Regions from separate parts of the Streptosporangium sp. NPDC051023 genome, predicted to be linked through region 1. Evidence: predicted binding sites of a transcription regulator. Region 1 holds the regulator's gene; each other region holds the start of a gene.

Evidence for each region. Region 1 encodes HrcA, which represses chaperone genes, less so after heat shock. Its sites were predicted from a motif close to TTGGCACTCTCNNNNNGAGAGTGCCAA; they were not measured.
Region 2: groES (co-chaperone GroES) is a predicted target of HrcA. The motif match lies at 1,776-1,802, and genes of this name have one in related genera.
Region 3: AB0395_RS09205 (DNA starvation/stationary phase protection protein) is a predicted target of HrcA. The motif match lies at 2,294-2,320, and genes of this name have one in related genera.
Region 4: groL (chaperonin GroEL) is a predicted target of HrcA. The motif match lies at 3,147-3,173, and genes of this name have one in related genera.

What each region holds. Positions count from the first base shown of each region.
Region 1 covers NZ_JBFBCE010000021.1:83,973-88,824, forward strand. Annotated here, with positions in the region: gene hemW (radical SAM family heme chaperone HemW) at 1-82, shown strand, start outside; gene AB0395_RS16375 (DUF4870 domain-containing protein) at 138-890, opposite strand; gene AB0395_RS16380 (DUF3097 domain-containing protein) at 915-1,730, opposite strand; gene AB0395_RS16385 (hypothetical protein) at 1,788-2,552, opposite strand; gene hrcA (heat-inducible transcriptional repressor HrcA) at 2,736-3,749, shown strand; gene dnaJ (molecular chaperone DnaJ) at 3,762-4,852, shown strand, end outside.
Region 2 covers NZ_JBFBCE010000020.1:84,204-89,055, reverse strand. Annotated here, with positions in the region: gene AB0395_RS15800 (NAD(P)/FAD-dependent oxidoreductase) at 1-1,062, opposite strand, end outside; gene AB0395_RS15795 (MarR family transcriptional regulator) at 1,180-1,707, shown strand; gene groES (co-chaperone GroES) at 1,892-2,203, shown strand; gene groL (chaperonin GroEL) at 2,293-3,918, shown strand; gene AB0395_RS15780 (sigma-70 family RNA polymerase sigma factor) at 4,194-4,832, shown strand.
Region 3 covers NZ_JBFBCE010000010.1:86,641-91,492, reverse strand. Annotated here, with positions in the region: gene AB0395_RS09215 (VIT domain-containing protein) at 1-1,573, opposite strand, end outside; gene AB0395_RS09210 (MerR family transcriptional regulator) at 1,570-2,283, opposite strand; gene AB0395_RS09205 (DNA starvation/stationary phase protection protein) at 2,397-2,864, shown strand; gene AB0395_RS09200 (hypothetical protein) at 3,054-3,527, shown strand; gene AB0395_RS09195 (cellulose binding domain-containing protein) at 3,634-4,791, opposite strand.
Region 4 covers NZ_JBFBCE010000037.1:16,457-21,308, forward strand. Annotated here, with positions in the region: gene AB0395_RS24230 (serine/threonine-protein kinase) at 1-354, shown strand, start outside; gene pknB (Stk1 family PASTA domain-containing Ser/Thr kinase) at 437-2,305, shown strand; gene AB0395_RS24240 (TetR/AcrR family transcriptional regulator) at 2,440-3,051, opposite strand; gene groL (chaperonin GroEL) at 3,284-4,852, shown strand, end outside.

The sequences.
Region 1 (4,852 bases):
CGAACCGTTCAAGGCGGGCCGCGCGGTGCTCACGCTGCGCGGGCGCCTGCTGGCCGATGCCCTGGTGCGAGACCTGACCTGACCTGTCCTGAGGGCGCGGGCCAGGTGACCCGCGCCCTCCTCGTCCGCCGTGACGATCAGTTCACGAACCGGATGTTCATCGGATAGCGGTAGTTCTCCCCGCGGTTGGCCGCGACGGCAGCCATGATCATCAGAATGAGCGATCCGATCCAGACCACCAGCATCAGCAGGAAGCCGATCAGCACGATGGTCAGGACCCAGGAGACCACGTAGGCGATCGTCAGGGTGAGCTGGAAGTTCAGCGCCTCAGCCGCCTGGGCCCGCACATAGGGGGATTCGTCCTTCTTGGCGAGGTAGATCACCAGCGGGCCGATGAACCAGGTCAGCAGACCCAGCAGATGGGCGAGCATCGCCATGGTCGTGTCGTCGGTGCCGGGGCGCGGGCCGTACGCGCCGGGGAAGGTCTGGTAGCCGTAGCCGCCGGGCGCGCCGTACCCGGGAGGGGGATACGACCCCTGGTAGCCGTAGGCGCCCTGGTCGTACGGCGATGCGGCCTGCGGCGGGTAGCCCTGCCCCTGCCAGCCTTGCTCCTGCCAGCCGTGACCGGGCTGCGCGTAGCCGGACGGGCTGTCGCCGGGCTGACCGGGCCGGGCGTGGCCCGGTTGTTCCTGGCTGGGCTGGATGTAGCTCGGTTGTTCCTGGCTGGGCTGGATGTGGCCCGGCTCTGCCTGTCCGGGCTGGGTGTGCTCCTGCGGCGGATGCCGCAGCTGTCCGGGCTGGGTCTGCCCCGCTGAGGGCTGCGGGTCCGGATCCCGGGCCTGGTCCTCTCCGGCGGGTTCGCGCGGTGGATTCTCTGGAGTGTCGCTCATGGCCCCTCCTGACGGGGTACGGGGTCAGCCATCCTCGCCGGGAGCGGTCACGAAGTCGATCAGCTCCTCGACCGGGCCGAGGAGCTCCGGCTCCAGATCCGTGTAGGTGGCGACCGATCCGAGAACGCGGCGCCACGCGTCGCCGGGCTCCAGATTCCAGCCCAGGGCGGCGATGACACCCTCTTTCCAGGGTACGCCGCGCGGTACGGCGGGCCAGGCGGGAATTCTCAGCGCGGACGGCTTGACCGCCTGCCAGACGTCCACGAACGGGTGCCCGACGATCAGCACGTGGGGTGAGGAGACCTGGGCCGCGATCCTGCTCTCCTTGGACCCCTCGATCAGGTGGTCGACGAGCACGCCGAGGCGGCGCTCCGGGCCGGGCTCGAACTCCTCGACGATCGAGGGCAGGTGGTCGACGCCTTCGAGGTACTCCACGACCACGCCCTCGACGCGCAGGTCGTGTCCCCAGACCTTCTCGACCAGCGCGGCGTCGTGCACGCCCTCCACGTAGATGCGGCTCTCCCTGGCGACCCTGGCCCGCAGGCCCTCGACCGCGATGGACCCCGAGGCGGAGCGCCTCGGGGTCCGCAGCGCGGTGGCGGGACGCACCAGCGTCACCGTCTTGCCCTCGAGGAGGAACGCGGCGGGTTCGAGCGGGAACAACCGCCGTCGCCCGAACCGGTCCTCCAGCGTGACGGCCTCCTTGTCGCAGGCGACCACGGCGCCGCAGAAGCCGCTGTCCGCGTCCTCGACGACCAGGTCGAGCTCCGCGGGAACCTGAGGGATCTTCCCCTTCAGGGGGCGCCGCCAGTTTCCCGCCAGCACGTCACGCTCATACATAACCGACCGCCAACCCTCTCTCGCCGGGGATCAAGTGGACGGTAGCAAAAGCCGCCGTCACCTGCCGTACGGTCCGGGCTGTCCCCACTGGGCCGCCGCGGCGGCGGCCTGGCGCTTGCGGGCGCCGCTCCGCCTGACCAGCACGACGATCGTGACGATCACGGCCAGCAGGAAGCCGAAGCTCGGCACCCCGATCAGCACGAGCGCGCCGCCGACCACCGAGTTCGCGGCGATCTCCTTGCCCACGCCGAACTTGGCGTCCGCGTTGTCGGAGGTGGTGCAGGTGATCGGGTAGTCGCCGGCCTTGTCGACCCCGATCCGCAGGGCCAGCTCCCACAACTGCCCGTTCGCGGTGACGGTCTGCTGTATGCCCGGCTGCTGGAGCTTGACGCTCCCCGGGTCGCCCTCGATCTGGCACTCGAAGTTGGTGCCCTTCGCGGCGGCGACGTAGATGGCGGGCTTGTCCGCCGGGTCGAGGCTGACCGTCGTCTTCTCGCCGGGGCCGAACGAGCTGGCGGGGGCGGCGTCGGTGATCGCGCTGAAGATGCCGCCCGCGAAGCCGCCGATGCCAATGATCACGCTGAGCACGAAGACGAGCCACGCGCCGACGATCCAGCCGACACTCGGCTTCACCTTCACCTTCGGCGGCGGGCCCTGATGAGGGGCGCCGTAGCCGGGAGGCGGATAGCCGTAGGTCGGGCCGCCCTGCTGCTGGTAGGGCTGTTGCTGCTGGTAGGGCTGACCGTATGGCTGCTGGGGGGCGCCGTGACCGGGGACGTGCGCGGCGCCGTCACCCGAGGGGGATCCGAAATCATTGGACATATACCGGATTGTGGCGCTTACCGCTTGGATAGCGATAGCAGCTGACTTGACAATGGCTTGCTTCCGTCATCGTGGTGCCGTGTTATCGCACCCCGCGGGCGGGAGCCGTACACTTGGCACTCGGGAACACAGAGTGCCAGACCTGACGTTTCCCGTCCGAGCGCAGGTAGGGAGGTGAGCACGTTGGTTGACGACCGCAAGCTGGCGGTCCTACGCGCCATCGTCGAGGACTACGTGTCCACCAACGAGCCGGTGGGTTCGAAGGCTCTCGCGGATCGGCACAACCTCGGTGTGTCGCCCGCGACCATCCGCAACGATATGGCGGTGCTGGAGGAGCAGGGCTACATCGCCCAGCCTCACACCAGCGCGGGCCGGGTGCCGACCGACAAGGGCTACCGGCTGTTCGTCGACCGTCTCTCACAGGTGAAGCCGCTGTCCAGCGCGGAGAAGAGGGCCATCGAGACCTTCCTCGCCGGCGCGGTCGACATCGACGACGTCGTCATGCGTACGGTGCGGCTGCTGGCACAGCTGACCCGGCAGGTCGCCGTGGTCCAGTACCCCACGATCACCAACTCCAAGGTCAGGCACGTCGAGCTGGTCCCCTTGAGCGAGCGCCGCCTGATGTTCGTGCTCATCACCAACACCGGGCGGGTCGAGCAGCGTGTGGTCGAGCTGCCCGACGTCGTCGACGAGAACCGCGTGGCGCACCTGCGCGCGGTCCTCAACGCGTGCCTGGACGGCTGTGGGCTGACCAACGTCCCCGACCTGGTCGCCGACCTGCCCGAACGACTCCCGGCGGAGGACCGGCCGCTCGCGGCCACGATCCTGTCGGTGCTGCTGGAGTCCCTTGTGGACCGGCATGATGAAAAGATCGTTTTCGCCGGGGCCGCCAACCTCGCGGGAGCCGACTTCACCGTCGGGCTCCGCGACGTGCTGGAGGCACTGGAGGAGCAGGTCGTGCTCATGCGACTGCTCGGCGAGACCTCGGACCTGTCGGCGCTGACGGTGCGGATCGGCTCGGAGAACCCCTATACCGGTCTCCAGGGCACGTCGATCGTCGTCGCCGGATACGGTTCCGGAGACAAGCAACTGGCCCGGCTCGGTGTGCTGGGTCCGACACGTATGGACTACCCGGTCACGATGGGCGCGGTGCGCGCGGTGGCACGCTACGTCAGCCAGATCCTGGCTGCATCTTAAGAGGTCAACTAAGTGGCTAAGAGCGACTACTACGGCACCCTAGGGGTGCGGCGCGACGCCAGTGCGGAAGAGATCAAGAAGGCTTACCGCCGCCTGGCCAGAGAACTGCATCCCGATGTGAACCCCGACCCTGAGACCCAGGAGCGGTTCAAGGACATCACGCAGGCCTACGAGGTGTTGTCCGACCCCAACAAGCGCCAGATGTACGACATGGGCGCCGATCCGTTCGCCTCGGCGGGCGCGGGCGCGGGGGGCTTCGGCGCGGGTTTCCCGTTCAGCGACATCATGGACGCCTTCTTCGGCGCCGCGGGCGGCGGGGGCGGCCGAGGTCCCCGCTCGCGTGCCCGCAGGGGCCGAAACGCCACCATCAGGGTGGAGCTCGACCTGAAAGAGTCCGCCTTCGGCACCACCCGCGAACTGGTCGTCGACACCGCGGTCCTCTGCGAGGTCTGCACCGGCTCCGGCGCGGCGCCGGGCACCCACCCCGACACCTGTGACCTCTGTCACGGACGCGGCGAGGTCTCCCAGGTCACCCGCTCCTTCCTCGGCCAGGTCATGACGTCCCGCCCGTGCCCCCAGTGCGGCGGGTTCGGCTCGATCATCCGCAACCCCTGCCAGGAGTGCTCCGGCGACGGCCGGGTCCGCACCCGGCGGACCATCAAGGTCCGCATCCCCGCGGGCGTCGAGGACGGCACCCACATCCAGCTCGCGGGCGAGGGTGAGATCGGCCCCGGCGGCGGCCCGCCGGGAGACCTGTTCCTGGAGATCGTCGAGCGCCCCCACGAGATCTTCGAGCGCCGCGGCGACGACCTGCACTGCACCGTGCAGATCCCGATGAGCGCGGCCGCGCTCGGCACGATCCTGTCGATGGAGACGCTCGACGGCACAGAGGAGCTGGACGTCCGTCCCGGCACCCAGTCCGGGCAGACCATCCCGCTCTATGGCAGGGGCGTCCAGCGCCTCAACGAGACCGGCAGAGGCGACCTGCTGATCCACGTCAACGTGGAGACGCCCTCCCGCCTCGACCCCGCCCAGGAGGAGCTCCTGCGCGAGCTGGCCAAGCTCCGCGGCGAGGAGCGTCCGCCGGGTAAGTTCGCTCCGGG
Region 2 (4,852 bases), on a different contig from region 1:
CGCGTCGCGCAGGGCGGTGTTGGCGCCGACACCGTGGCCGGGCGTCATGGTGTGGACGGCGTCGCCGAGCAGGGTGACGTTGGTGCTCTTCCAGGGGGCGATCGGCACCGAGGTGCGGATGGCGATCGGGAAGCAGCTTCCGGGGTCGGCGGCCTCGAACAGCTCCCGCATGTCCGGGTGCCAGGTGGGCGTCATGTCCAGGACGACCCGCCTGAGCTCCTCGCCGCGCAGGTCCATCACATCGGGCGGGAACTTGTCGGCCGAGGCGGAGAAGCCCCAGTTGATGTAGTCGCGGGTGTTGTCGTACAGCAGACCGGGCCACCGCCCGATCAGCTCGGCGTCGTTGCCGCCGATGCCGTGTTTGACCGTGCCGTCGCGGTCCCACTTGAACTCCATGACGTGCCAGATGCAGAACTGGCCCTTCGGCGCGAAGGTCAGGGAGATCCCGTTGAAGACCTCGTCGGGTAGCAGCGCCCTGGTCCTCGGGGTCACCTCGACCTTGGCGGAGATCGCGATCACCCCGGTGTCCTTGACCTCCGCGTGCGGCAGGTACTGCTTGCGAACCCTGGAGCCGGTGCCGTCCGCGGCGACGAGCAGGTCGCCGGTCGCCGAGGTGCCGTCGGCGAAGAAGGCGGTTACGGTGCCGTCGCCGTTGCGCTCGTAGTGGGTGAAAGCCTTGCCGAAGTGCACGACGTCCTCCATCCCGGTGAGCAGCACCTGGCGCAGGGTCATCCTGGAGACGGAACGCTCGCTGTCGACGGGGTCGTGGTTTTCGGGCAGCGGGAAGGACGCGATCGTCTTGCGTCTCTCCGTCAGCACGTTGAGGTAGGCGGGCGCCCTCGCGCAGGTGGCGGTGTAGATGTCGAACAGCTCCTGCGGCAGGCACTCCTTCAGCGCGTGGTTGCCGGTCGGGTCGATGCCGACGCGGTAGCCGTACACGCCGTCGGCGCGGGTGCGGTGGCGCTCGTAGACGGCGACCGAGATCCCGGCGCGCCGCAGGCCGTGAGCCAGGCACATCCCGCCGGTGCCGGCGCCGATGACGATCACGTGCAGAGAGGACATGGGAGCTCCCGCTGGGAAGGGTTCACGGAGATCTCGCTGGTCGTGCTGTACGGATTCCTCGAACGTCTTGTATCTTGATGTTCGAGACATATTTAGCTTGATTGTGAAGAGACTTGAATGTCAAGGGAAAATTCTGGTGATTTCTGGACGGCGCGGGACGGGGGCGGCGGTGAGGAAGATCTCAGGGCCGTGCTGGGGGCGGAGGTCCAGGCGGGGCAGGCAGCCGTTGACGCCTTCGACGAGGCGGTCGCCGTCTGCCTCGGGGTGAACAGGACCGACCTGCGCTGCCTTGAGGTCCTGATCCGGCGCGAGGCCGTCACGCCGAGCGTTCTGGGGGGCGAGCTGGGACTCACGACGGGCAGCGTGACCGCGATGCTCGACCGTCTCGAGAGGGCGGGATATCTGACGCGCTCTCCCGATCCGGGGGACCGGCGCAAGGTCGTCGTGCGTGCCACGACGGAGACCCTGGAGCGGGCCGCGGAGCTTTACGGGCCCATCGTCGAGCAGGGAGGGCGCATGACCGCGGGCTACACCGACGCCGAGTTGCGGATCGTGCTGGACTTCCTGCGACGCTCCAGGGGGCTCTACGAGAGCGAAGTCGAACGCGTCAGGAGTCTGCCGGCCGCCCGGCGGCGAAGGGTTTGACGTTTCGCGTACGGCGCACAGGAGCGGTTCGTGTTGACTGTCAAGGCCTCCTTGCATACTGTTCCGTATTGGCACTCTCCCGGTGAGAGTGCCAGATACATGCGACGAGGCAGGTCTGACACCCGCGACGGCAGACCGCTGGTCGCCTCTTCTAGATCATTCAAATCTGAAGGGGAGGTCCGACGTGACGACCGCCACCAAGGTTCCCGTTAAGCCGCTCGGCGACCGCATTGTGGTCCAGCCGCTCGAGGCCGAGCAGACGACTGCTTCCGGTCTCGTCATCCCGGACACCGCCAAGGAGAAGCCGCAGGAGGGCAAGGTCCTCGCGGTTGGCCCCGGCAACTGGGACGAGGACGGCGACAAGCGCATCCCGCTCGACGTCAAGGAGGGCGACGTCGTCCTCTACAGCAAGTACGGCGGCACCGAGGTGAAGTACGGCGGCGAGGAGTACCTCGTGCTCTCCGCTCGCGACGTGCTCGCCATCATCGAGAAGTAATCCACGCTTCACAAAGATGACGCATCGAGCCCCGGGTCGCGAGAGCGCCCGGGGCTTTGTGCGCCGACGTACTTTCAGAGAGGACTAGCATGCCGAAGATCCTGGCGTTCGAAGAGGATGCCCGCCGCGCTCTTGAGCGTGGTGTCAACGCCCTCGCCGACGCGGTCAAGGTGACCCTCGGCCCGCGTGGCCGCAACGTCGTCATCGACAAGAAGTTCGGTGCCCCGACCATCACCAACGACGGTGTCACCATCGCCCGTGAGGTCGAGCTGGACAGGCCGTACGAGAACCTCGGCGCCCAGCTCGCCAAGGAAGTCGCGACCAAGACCAACGACGTCGCCGGTGACGGCACGACCACCGCGACCGTCCTCGCCCAGGCGATGGTCCGCGAGGGTCTGCGCAACGTCGCGGCGGGTGCCCAGCCGCTCTCCCTCAAGCGCGGCATCGACCTCGCCGCCAAGGCCGTCAGCGACAAGCTGATCGAGGCCGCCAGGCCGGTCGAGGACAAGAAGGAGATCGCCCACGTGGCGACGATCTCCGCGCAGGACGCCAAGATCGGCGACCTGATCGCCGAGGCGTTCGACAAGGTGGGCAAGGACGGTGTCATCACCGTCGAGGAGTCCAACACCATGGGCCTCGAGCTGGAGTTCACCGAGGGCCTCCAGTTCGACAAGGGCTACCTCTCGCCCTACATGGTGACCGACCAGGAGCGCATGGAGGCGGTCCTGGAGGACCCCTACATCCTGATCAACCAGAACAAGATCTCCTCGGTCGCGGACTTCCTGCCGCTGCTCGAGAAGGTCGCGCAGACCAAGAAGGCGCTGCTCGTCATCGCCGAGGACGTCGAGGGTGAGGCTCTCGCCGTCCTGGTCACCAACAAGATCCGCGGCACCTTCACCTCGGTCGCGGTCAAGGCCCCCGGCTTCGGTGACCGCCGCAAGGCCATGCTGCAGGACATCGCCATCCTCACCGGTGGCGAGGTCGTCAGCGAGGAGGTCGGCCTCAAGCTGGAGCACGTCGGCCTCGAGGTGCTCGGCACCGCCCGCCGCGTCGTGATCACCAAGGACAACACCACGATCGTGGACGGTGCCGGTGACGCGCAGGCGATCGCCGACCGCGTCAAGGAGATCAAGCTCGCCGTCGAGCAGTCCGACTCCGACTGGGACCGCGAGAAGCTCCAGGAGCGTCTGGCGAAGCTGTCCGGCGGCGTCTGCGTGCTGCGGGTCGGCGCGGCCACCGAGGTCGAGCTCAAGGAGAAGAAGCACCGTCTCGAGGACGCCATCTCTGCGACGCGCGCCGCGATCGAGGAGGGCATCGTCTCCGGCGGTGGCTCCGCGCTCATCCACGTCTCCAAGGTCCTGGACGACCTGGGCCTGTCCGGCGACGAGGCGACGGGTGTCTCCGTGGTCCGCAAGGCGCTCATCGAGCCCGCCCGCTGGATCGCGGAGAACGCCGGCCTCGAGGGCTACGTCGTGACCACCAAGGTCGCCGAGCTCCCCGTCGGCCAGGGCCTCAACGCCGCCACCGGTGAGTACGGCGACCTGGTCGCCCAGGGCGTCATCGACCCGGTCAAGGTCACCCGCTCGGCCGTCCAGAACGCGGCCTCCATCGCCGGCATGCTGCTGACGACCGAGGCTCTCGTGGTGGACAAGCCCGAGGAGGAGGCCCCGGCTGCCGCGGGCGGTCACGGCCACGGTCACGGCCACGGTCACTGATCTTCGTCGGCCCGCACGGCTCGCATCCCCACAGGGATGTGAGCCGTTTGCGTTTTCCGGTAAACCGAAACATGCCTCAAAGCGTCACGCCGAGATGTGCCCCATAGAGTAAACTTTCCCCTAACCAATGGCCGACATAATCGGCAATCCCATGAAATATTTCTTCATAGTCAAAGCCTTATTGTGGCCGAGTGATTACGCCCCGTTATCTCCTCCTCAATGTGACCAATCCGTAGCCGTTTGCCATGACGACAGGCTCGATCGGGGCGGGCATCATGCCTAACGTGACCGAGGGATGCGTCGCCGACGCCAAAAGTGGGGTAAGGCTTGCGACGAGATCTGAAGGGGTTGCCCACAGGGACGATCTCAAGGATCTGACAAGCCTCGCCGTTCAGGGAGATCGCACCGCGATCGAATCTCTGATCGCGCAGCTACGGCCAATGGTCGTCCGTTATTGCCGTGCCCGCCTTGGCCGGGTTTCCGGCCAGTACCACATCGCGGACGACGTGGCTCAGGAAGTGTGCATCGCGGTGCTGTCCGCACTGCCCCGCTACCGTGACATGGGACGCCCTTTCGCGTCCTTCGTCTTCGGTATCGCCTCTCACAAGGTGGCCGACGCGCTGCGCAGTTCGGTGCGCTCCGCCGTGCCCACCCAGGACCTTCCGGACGGTCCCGACGAGGGGCCAGGGCCGGAGGAGACCGTGGTGCGCTACATCGAGGCTGAGCACGCCCGCAGGCTGCTGTCCAGGCTCCCGGACAACCAGCGCGAGCTGCTCATGCTCCGCGTGGTTTCGGGATTGTCCGCCGAAGAGACGGGTAATGTGCTGGGCATGTCACCAGGCGCGGTTCGGGTCGCGCAGCACCGGGCGCTTGCCCGGCTGCGCGCGATGGCGGAGCTGGAGTCGATAGCTTGACCGCGGAGCAGTCGAGCCGG
Region 3 (4,852 bases), on a different contig from region 1:
CCAGCGCCCCGCCACAAACCCCCCGGTACCGTCCCTGGACGGTGAGCGGAACGTCCGGGTAGATCGAGCCGAGACGGCTGACGGTCCCGGGGACCAGGTCGAGCCCGTCCGCCTTCAGGGACAGGTCGGTGACCAGGGGGGAGCCGATCCTGCGGTGGATGTGCTCCATCGCCTCGTCGAGCCTGTCCTCCGACTCGACCAGCTCGCACCGGCCCGCGCCCAGCCCGGCCAGCCTGCCGAGGAACCCGGCGTTGACCGCCCTGTCGATGCCGACCGTGTGCACCCGTACCCCGGCGAGCCGCGCGCCGAGCCGCTCCAGGATCTGGTCCTCGTTGCCGACCTGGCCGTCCGTGACGAGCACCAGGACGCGGTCCCTGACACTGTCGGCGTCGTCGGTGGAGCCGCCGAGCAGCGTGACGGCCCGCTCCAGCGGGTCCAGCATCTCGGTGCCGCCGCGCGCCTCGAGGCGGGCCAGATGCTCGACCGCGCGGTAGCGGTTGCGGTCGGACGCCTCGGACAGTCCCTCACCGAGCCCCTCAGGGTGCTCGACCACGGTGTCGAAGGAGAGCACGGCGAACCGGTCGCCGCCGACCAGCGTGTCGACGATGCGGGCCGCCGCGCGCCTGGCGGCGACCATCTTCCAGCCGGTCATGCTGCCCGAGCGGTCCAGCACCAGCACGACGTCCTTCGCCCTGGCCGTGGCCTCCGCCGGGCCGGGGACGACGGTCAGCGTGAACGTTCCCTCCGGCTCCCGCCCGTCGGACTCCTCGTCGGGGACCAGGGTCAGCGAGGTCGAGGCGTCGAAGGACAGGCGCAGGATGAAGTCCCGGTCGAGACGCTCGCCCGGCTGCAGCCGTACGGTGTTCCCCTCCTCCCGCACCACGTGCAGGCTGGAGCGGACCTCGCGCAGCTCGAGCCCGGCGGGGTCGACGGAGACCGCCAGCGAAAGGCGCACCGGGCTGGGGAAGCCGGGCAGCAGCACCGGGGGAGTGATCCGGGAGGCGTCGGGCACCGCGTCGGTGTCCGCGGCCCAGCCGTCGCCCGCCTGCTCGCCGTCGAGCGGGGTGCCGGGGATGTAGCGGGGGGCCACGACCAGCGGGAAGCGGAAGGTCGCGGCGCCGTCCTCGTAGGGGAGCGGCTGGTTGAGCGTGAGATGTACGGTGACCCGCTCGCCGGGCACGATGTTGCCGACCCTGATGGTGAAGACGTCGGGGCGGTCCTCCTCGGCGATCGCCGCCCGCCTGCCCTCCGAGATCGCCTGGTCGTAGTCGGCCCTGGCCTGCCCGCGTTCCTTGAGGACGCCCTCGACGACCCGCCCGTCCGCCTCCATCCTGAAGGAGGTGACGGCGGCACGGTCGGGCAGCGGGAAGACGTAGGTCGCCTCGAGCGCCACGTCGTGCGGGTTGCGGAACCCCTGGACGACCTCGACCCCGGCGACGAGGCCGGAGACGTCGGCGGTCACGTCCACGCTCTCCAGCGGCAGGTTGCCGCGCTCGGTGACGAGTGCCCCCAGCCCGGCGTCCGGGACCGGCTCGCACTCCTCGGGGCGTAGCGTCGTGATCTCGGTGATCATGGCTGGTTCCCTTCCTGGTCCTGCGGGTCTCTGGGGACGAGGTCGTGTTCGCGGAGGACCGCGAGGAGCGCCTGCGCGGCGGCGCCGATCTCGGCGAGTTCTCCGGCTGACGGCGTACGGCCGCCGCCGTCGAGCAGCAGCGTCACCCCGGGCGCCAGCCGTACGCCGTGGACGACGACGGCAGCCGGGACGGACGGCGCGGAAGATGCGGGTGGCGCGGGCGGTGGCATGGGCGGCGCGGATGACATGGCCGACGGGGCCGGTGGTCGAGGCCGGGAGGCCGGGGCGCCGGGCTGTCGTGTCGGGCCCGGCCCTGGTGTCTCCGCCGCCGCGAGCGGTTCGGCCCAGAACCTGGGGCGCGAGGCCCGGGGGGCGGCTCTCTCCGGCCGTCCGTTCCCTTCGGCGGGGTCGCGGAGATCGGCGATCGACTCCAGGGTCTGGTCGGTCGCCCCGGTCAGCTCGGCCTGGATCTCGGCGATGGTCAGGCCCTCGGCCTGGCGGCGCTTGACGGCGATGAGCTGCAGCAGGTGGCGCCTGCCGTACAGGGCGACGCGGCCCCTGCGGGCCGACGGCGGGTCCAGCAGGCCGATCGTGGCATACCACCGGATGAGGCGCTCGTTGGGCACGTCCCTGACCCGCCCGTTGAGCTGGGCGGTCGGGGACAACGCCGCGGAGGCCCGCTCCGCCAGTTCGCCGATGGTCCACTCCATGTCTTCGATAGTGACACTGTCACAGTGACACTGTCAACATAAGGAGAGGATAGCTGGGTAGGGACGATTCAGGACAAATAGGAAATCGATCCTGAAAAAGGGGAGGACACCATATGTCCGCGATCACCAGTCCGCTCAAGGGTGATGACAAGAAGGTCGTCACCACCGCTCTCCAGGGAGCGCTCGTCGACCTCCTCGAGCTCTCACTTCTGGGCAAGCAGGCCCACTGGAACGTGATCGGCCACAACTTCCGCTCACTGCACCTGCAGCTCGACGAGATCGTCGCGGCGGCCAGGCTGCACGCCGACACCGTCGCAGAACGGGCGGTCGCCCTCGGGGCCAACCCCGACGGGCGGGCGACCACGCTCTCGAAGACCAGTGAGGTGCCGGAGGTGGAGGCGGGCTACCTCAACGACGGCAAGGTCGTCGCCGCCATGACGGACATCCTCGGATCCGTCATCCGCCGGATGCGCGAGCGCATTGGGGCCACGGAAAAGCCCGACCCGGTGACCCAGGACATCCTCATCGAGATCACCCAGGACCTGGAGAAGTACCACTGGATGGTGGAGGCCCAGCGCTAGATCGTCCCCACCACAGGAAGGCGCTCCGCCCACCAGGGCGGGGCGCCTTCTCCGCATGATCCGGCCGGGTTTCTCCGAGCGTCTGCGAGCTGAGCACCCCGGCCGCGGACGATCCGTCGACCTGTCAATCCTCCTCGCGTTCGTCATCTCCGGCTTGGGGGTGGGTGACGGGTGTGATCCACTCTTGCGGTGAGCGCTGTCCTTGGGAGTCTGATCGCCGTCCTCGGGACCCTGCTGGGGTCCTTGAGCACCTACCTGTTCCAGCAGCGGACCGCCGCGCGCGCCGAGAGGGTCGCGCGTGAGGAGCGGCTGCGCCAGGAACGCCTGACCGCCTACAGCGAGTTCGCCGCCGCGGTGAGCGAGCTCAAGCGCGCCGTCGTGACCGCGTGGCTGCGGCGTTCGGACCAGGCCGGGCTCGCCCAGGCGCTCGCCGAGGCCGATCGTCTGGGGGCCCTGGCCGAAGCCGCGCGGTTCCGGCTGCTGCTGGTCTCCGGGCAGCCCGAACCCCTTGCCGATGCCGCGTTCGCGCATATGGACGCGCTGCGCGACGCGACCGACCGGGCCGAACTCAAGACCCGCGAGGCGGAGTTCGAAGCCGCGGTCGCGGCGTTCGTCACGGCCGCCGCCAAAAGCCTCGTCCCCGTTCAGCGGGTCACACCGTAGCCTGGCTCGCGTCAGCCCGCGGTCTGTCCGGCCCGTGTCACCGTGCCCCGGCCATCGGTGCCGTTGGGCTGAGCGGTACCGCCGCGGCGGTACCGCTCAGACATGGTCAGCCGGTGGCGCAGGTCTCTCCGTTGAGGCCGAAGCTCACGGGAGCGGGCAGGGAGCCGCTGTAGGAGGCGGTGAACCCGACCTGGGTCGCCGAGCCTGCGGGGATGACCTTGTTCCACTGCCTGTTCGTGCCGGTGAGCCGTGAGCCGGTCTGGGTCCAGTCCGCGGACCAGCCCGAGGTGAGGCGTACGGCCGACGCCGGGTAGTCGACCGTCAGCGTCCAGCCGTCGATCGCGGTCGTGCCGGTGTTGCGCACGGTGATCTCCGCGTTCAGGCTCGAACTCCACGTCGCCGCGCGGTAGGAAACCGTGCACGATGGGCGGGTCGTCGGCGACGGGCTCGGGGAGGGGAGTCCTTCCCTGGCGAGGGCGGACAGCGGGTCGGACGGCACGCTGAGGTTGTCGGCGGCGTCCCTGGCGACCACGACGTAGGTGTAGCGCTGCCCGGTGACCAGGCCGGGTTCGGCGAAGTTCAGGACCCCGGAAGAGGGGATCGTGCCGACCTTGGTGTAGGTCGTCGCGGTCTCGCGGTAGACGTCGTACGCCGTCACCGCCACGTTGTCACTCGACGGCTGCCAGCAGAACGTGACGCCCCGGTAGTCCTGCAGACAGGCGTCGCGCAGGCCGGTCGGCTTGGACGGAGGCACGTGGTCGCCCGGGAGCGGGCTCGGTGAGGCGGTCGGGGTCATCCCGGTCACGGCGGACACCGTGATCAGGCTGGAGGGCGGGCTGACGTTTCCCGCCGCGTCCCTGGCCACGACGTACATCGTGTACAGGCGGTTCAGCTCGCCCGAGAAGCCGCCGACCGTGCCGGTCGTGGTGGTGGCGAAGACGAAGCCGCCGACGTCCAGGCGGTACAGGTCATAGCCGACGACTCCCGTGTCGTCCGACGAGGCGTTCCAGCAGATGGAGGCGTAGCCGGTCTGGGTGGGGACGAGTGGCACCGGGCAGGGCCGCAATCCGGCGGGACGTGTCGGCGCTCTGGTGTCGTCGGCCGTCCCCGCCGCGACGGCCGCGTGCGCCGTATCCCGTGCCGGAACGTCGGCCAGGGCCGCCTCTCCGCCCGGGCCGATCACCAGTGTGGCGATGAGTAACGCCAGGGTGGAGAGTCCGACGGTGAGGAGAAGCGCCCCCAGGGGGCGTTTAGCGATGTGCATGATGTCCCTATCGAATCGCGTCGGCCTGTGCCCCCGGGCAGTGATTGTGCATCATTTCCGA
Region 4 (4,852 bases), on a different contig from region 1:
GGCACCCTGGTGGTCCGGGACCTGACGACCCGGCCTGGCGACAACGGCCCCACCAAACCGGCCGTCCCGACGGCCTCGGCGACCAGAACGCCGTCGGCCAGACCGAGCAAGACGAAGCCGGTGACGACCAGACCGCCGGTGGCGCCGCCGAAGTCGCTCAGACCTATACCCACGCCTTCGGCTACGGTAAGCACATCGGCCACGCCCAGCGTCCAGCCGACGCAGTCACCATCGCCCAGCCCCAGTCCGACCACCCCGACCCCGACGCCCACCACCCCGCCGGCGACCCCGAGCCTCACCCCGAGCGCCACCCCTACTCCCGGCGACACAAACCAGCCGAACGGGGAGACGTGATGCGGCAACGGGTTGATGATGGACACCGGTGGCCCAAGAGGTCACCGGCACCCAAGATGAACGGTAAGGGACAGTGCAGGAAATGACTCAGCCCCGACGCCTCGGCGATCGCTACGAGCTTGACGGCGTCGTCGGGCGTGGCGGCATGGCCGAGGTCTATCGCGCACGAGACATCCGGCTGGATCGGATCGTCGCCATCAAAACCCTCCGCGCGGACCTGGCGAGAGACCACATCTTCCAGGCCCGTTTCCGCCGGGAGGCGCAGTCCGCCGCGTCACTGAACCACCCGTCCATCGTCGCGGTCTACGACACGGGCGAGGACGTGACGGACGGTGCGCCGGTGCCGTACATCGTGATGGAGTACGTCGACGGCCGCACGCTGCGCGACCTGCTGCGTGCCGACCGGCGGCTGCTGCCCGAGCGCGCGGCCGAGCTGGTCGACGGAATCCTGCGGGCGCTGGACTACAGCCACCGCGGCGGCATCGTTCACCGGGACATCAAGCCGGCGAATATCATGATCACCCGTAACGGCGACGTCAAGGTCATGGACTTCGGCATCGCCCGCGCGATGGCTGACTCCGCCGCGACCATGACGCAGACCGCGCAGGTCATCGGCACCGCGCAGTACCTGTCGCCGGAGCAGGCCAGGGGTGAGCGGGTCGACGCCCGCAGCGACATCTACTCCACCGGCTGCGTGCTGTACGAGCTGCTGACCGGGCAGCCGCCGTTCACCGGTGACTCCCCCGTCGCGATCGCCTACCAGCACGTGCGCGAGGACCCGATCCCGCCGTCGCAGATCGACCCCGACATCCCCGCGTGGGCCGACGCCATCGTGCTGAAGTCGATGGCAAAGGACCCGGCGCAGCGCTACCAGAGCGCGGCGGAGATGCGCGCCGACATCCAGCGTGCGATGTCGGGCATGCCGACGGATGCCCAGACGATGGCCCTGGCCAACAACTACGGCTCGGCCACCCGCACCATGCAGCAGCAGCCCCCCGCTCCCGGCGGGCCCGCGACGCAGCGCACAACCGCCGTCCCCGCCTACGAGTACGGCACGCAGGAGGGTGGGCGGGGCGAGCGCGGCCGACGCCGCCAGCAGAGCAGCGGCAACACCGCGGTCAAGACGGCGGCGTGGATCCTGGTCCCGCTGCTGATCATCGGCGCCTTCATCGGCGTCGGCTACATGTTCCTGAGCGCGCCCGGCGGCAGCTCGGCCACGGGCAAGGTGAAGATCCCGACGCTGGCCACGCAGACCGTCCAGACGGCGAGCAAGACGCTGACCGATCTCGGGCTGCAGGTCAAGGTCGAGGAGGTGTTCGACGAAAAGCTGCCGAAGGACACGGTCATCGACACCGACCCGGCCGCCGACACCGAGGTGGCGAAGAACAGCGTGGTCACTCTGAAGGTCTCCAAGGGCATCGAGAAGGTCGAGGTGCCCAACGTGCTCGACATGACCGTCGAGGAGGCGACCTCCGCGCTCGAGGCCAAGGGCTTCAAGGTGAGCGTGCAGACCAAGGTGTCCAGCCGTCCGCAGGGCAAGGTGTTCCAGACCGACCCCGAGGCGGGCAAGAAGGCGGCCAAGGAGAGCACGGTCCGGATCTACGTTCCCAAGGAGGCCGTCGAGGTGCCGGGTGTGGCCAACCTCACGGTCGAGGACGCCACCAGGATGCTCAGGGAGGCGGGCTTCAAGGTCAAGGTGGTCAAGCAGGAGAGCGACCTGCCCGAGGGCACCGTTCTCAGCCAGGCTCCCGAGCCCGGCGCCAAGCTCACCCCCGGCACCACGATCACGCTGATCGTCTCCAGCGGGCAGGCCCCGCAGCCGACCGAGCAGCCCACGTATCCGACCGAGCAGCCGACCGATGATCCCCAGCAGCCGGAGCCGGAGCCGACGGAGACCGACGACGGGTCGATCTTCGACACCCCGCCCGGCGACGGAGGCGAACTGGGCTGAGCCTTCGGCTCCCGGGAAGCCCTCGACGGCTTCCCGGGCCCGAGGAGCACCCGGGCCTCTCCGCGGTCCGAGACCTGGAAAATGTGAGGACCCCCGCCGCCCGGCGGGGGTCCTCACCCGTTCTGTGCCCTAGCTCACGGGGGCGTCTGGTTTGGTGGCGCGGCGGGAACGACGCAGGACAGGGCGCTGCGCAGGATGGTGGCGAAGGGCGCGGTGTTACCGGGCGTGAGCCAGTGCCGTCCCGCCACGCGGATGGCGCCGGCCACCGCGGCGGCCGTGACGGTGGGGAACAGGTCGCGTCCTGCGTCGGTGCCGGTGCGTGCCGCGATCGCCTCGGCGAGCGGGCCCTCCGCCATGGTGAACGCCCTCAGCGCCTCCCCCTCAAGCTCAGGCGTCGACATGATCATGCTCAGACCCGCCCTGTCGGGCTCGGGGTTGGTGTAAAGCTCGATCACGGCCGCGATGACGGCCTGGTCGAGCGGCTCGTCGGCGGGCCGGGAACGCAGCGTCTCCCCCACACTCCTGGACTGGTCGGCCTGCAGGGCGCAGATCGCCTCCGCCCTGCTGGAGAAGTAGTTGTTGTAGGTCCGGGACGAGACACCCGCGGCCGTGGCGATGTCGTGGACGCGCACCAGGGCCAGCCCGTTGGGGCCCTGCTCGATGGCCAGGCGCAGCGCGGCGTGACCGATCGCCTCTCGGGTGGCCTGTCTGTTGCGCGCCCGGAGATCCATGGCGTCGTCGTTCATGGGTCAACTCTATCCGATGCTACGCATCACGCACTATGTACGCACCGCGCACTATATGCGTGTCACGCAAGTTGTGGGTAGAGTGCGAGGGACGCCTGGCACTCACACCCGGAGAGTGCCAACCGCAGGGCGTATGCCGGGACGGCGAGGTCCGCCGACAGGTGGTTCACCTACCGGCGGACCGTCCGTCGCGGGCGCCGTCCCGAAGCCCCCTTCAAGAGCAGGAGCAGTAATGGCCTCGAAAATGATCGTGTTCGACGAGGACGCCCGGCGTGGTCTCGAGCGCGGCATGAACCAGCTCGCGGACGCCGTCAAGGTGACCCTCGGCCCCAGGGGCCGTAACGTCGTTCTGGAGAAGAAGTGGGGCGCCCCCACGATCACCAACGACGGTGTCTCCATCGCCAAGGAGATCGAGCTCGAGGACCCGTGGGAGAAGATCGGGGCCGAGCTCGTCAAGGAAGTCGCCAAGAAGACCGACGACGTCGCGGGTGACGGCACCACGACCGCCACCGTGCTGGCCCAGGCGCTGGTCCGCGAGGGCCTGCGCAACGTCGCCGCGGGCGCCAACCCGATGTCCCTCAAGAGGGGCATCGAGGCCGCCGTCGAACGGGTCAGTGAGGAGTTGTCCGCGCTGGCCAGGGACGTGGAGACGAAGGCGCAGATCGCCTCGACCGCTTCCATCTCCGCCGCCGACCCGGAGATCGGCGCGCTCATCGCCGAGGCGATGGACAAGGTCGGCAGGGAAGGTGTCATCACCGTCGAGGAGAGCAACGCCTTCGGCCTGGAGCTCGAACTCACCGAGGGCATGCGCTTCGACAAGGGGTATATCGCCCCGCTCTTCATTACCGACTCCGACCGGCTCGAAGCGGTCCTGGACGATCCATACGTCCTGATCGTGAGCGGCAAGGTCTCCGCCAACAGGGACGTGGTGCCCCTGCTCGACAAGGTCGTCCAGGCAGGCAAGCCGCTGCTGGTCATCGCCGAGGACGTCGAGGGCGAGGCCCTGGCCACCCTGATCGTCAACAAGATGAAGGGCGTCTTCCGGTCGGTCGCGGTGAAGGCCCCGGGCTTCGGCGACCGCCGCAGGGCCATGCTGGGCGATATCGCCATCCTGACCGGTGGCCAGGTCATCGCCGAGGAGGTCGGCCTCAAACTCGAGACCGCCACCCTCGATCTGCTGGGCCGTGCCCGCAAGGTCGTCGTGACCAAGGACGAGACCACCGTCGTGGACGGCGCCGGTGACGCGGGCCAGATCGCGGGCCGGGTCAACGAGATCCGCGCCGAGATCGAGCGCACCGACTCCGACTACGACCGCGAGAAGCTCCAGGAGCGCCTGGCCAAGCTGGCCGGCGGCGTGGCCGTCATCAAGGCGGGCGCCGCGACCGAGGTCGAGCTCAAGGAGCGCAAGCACCGCATCGAGGACGCCGTCCGCAACGCCAAGGCAGCCGTCGAGGAGGGCGTCGTGCCCGGCGGTGGTGTCGCGCTGCTGCAGGCCGGCGCCAAGGCCTTCGGCAAGCTCGAGCTGGCGGGCGACGAGGCCACCGGTGCCGCGATCGTGAGGAAGGCCCTTGAGGAGCCGCTGAAGCAGATCGCGGTCAACGCCGGCCTCGAGGGTGGCGTCGTGGTCGAGCGGGTCCGCGGCCTGCCCCCGGGCGAGGGTCTCAACGCCGCCACCGGCGAGTACGTCAACATGTTCGACTCGGGCATCATCGACCCGGCCAAGGTGACGCGCTCCGCGCTGCGGAACGCCGCCTCCATCGCGGCGCTGTTTCTCACCACCGAGGCCGTCATCGCTGAGAAG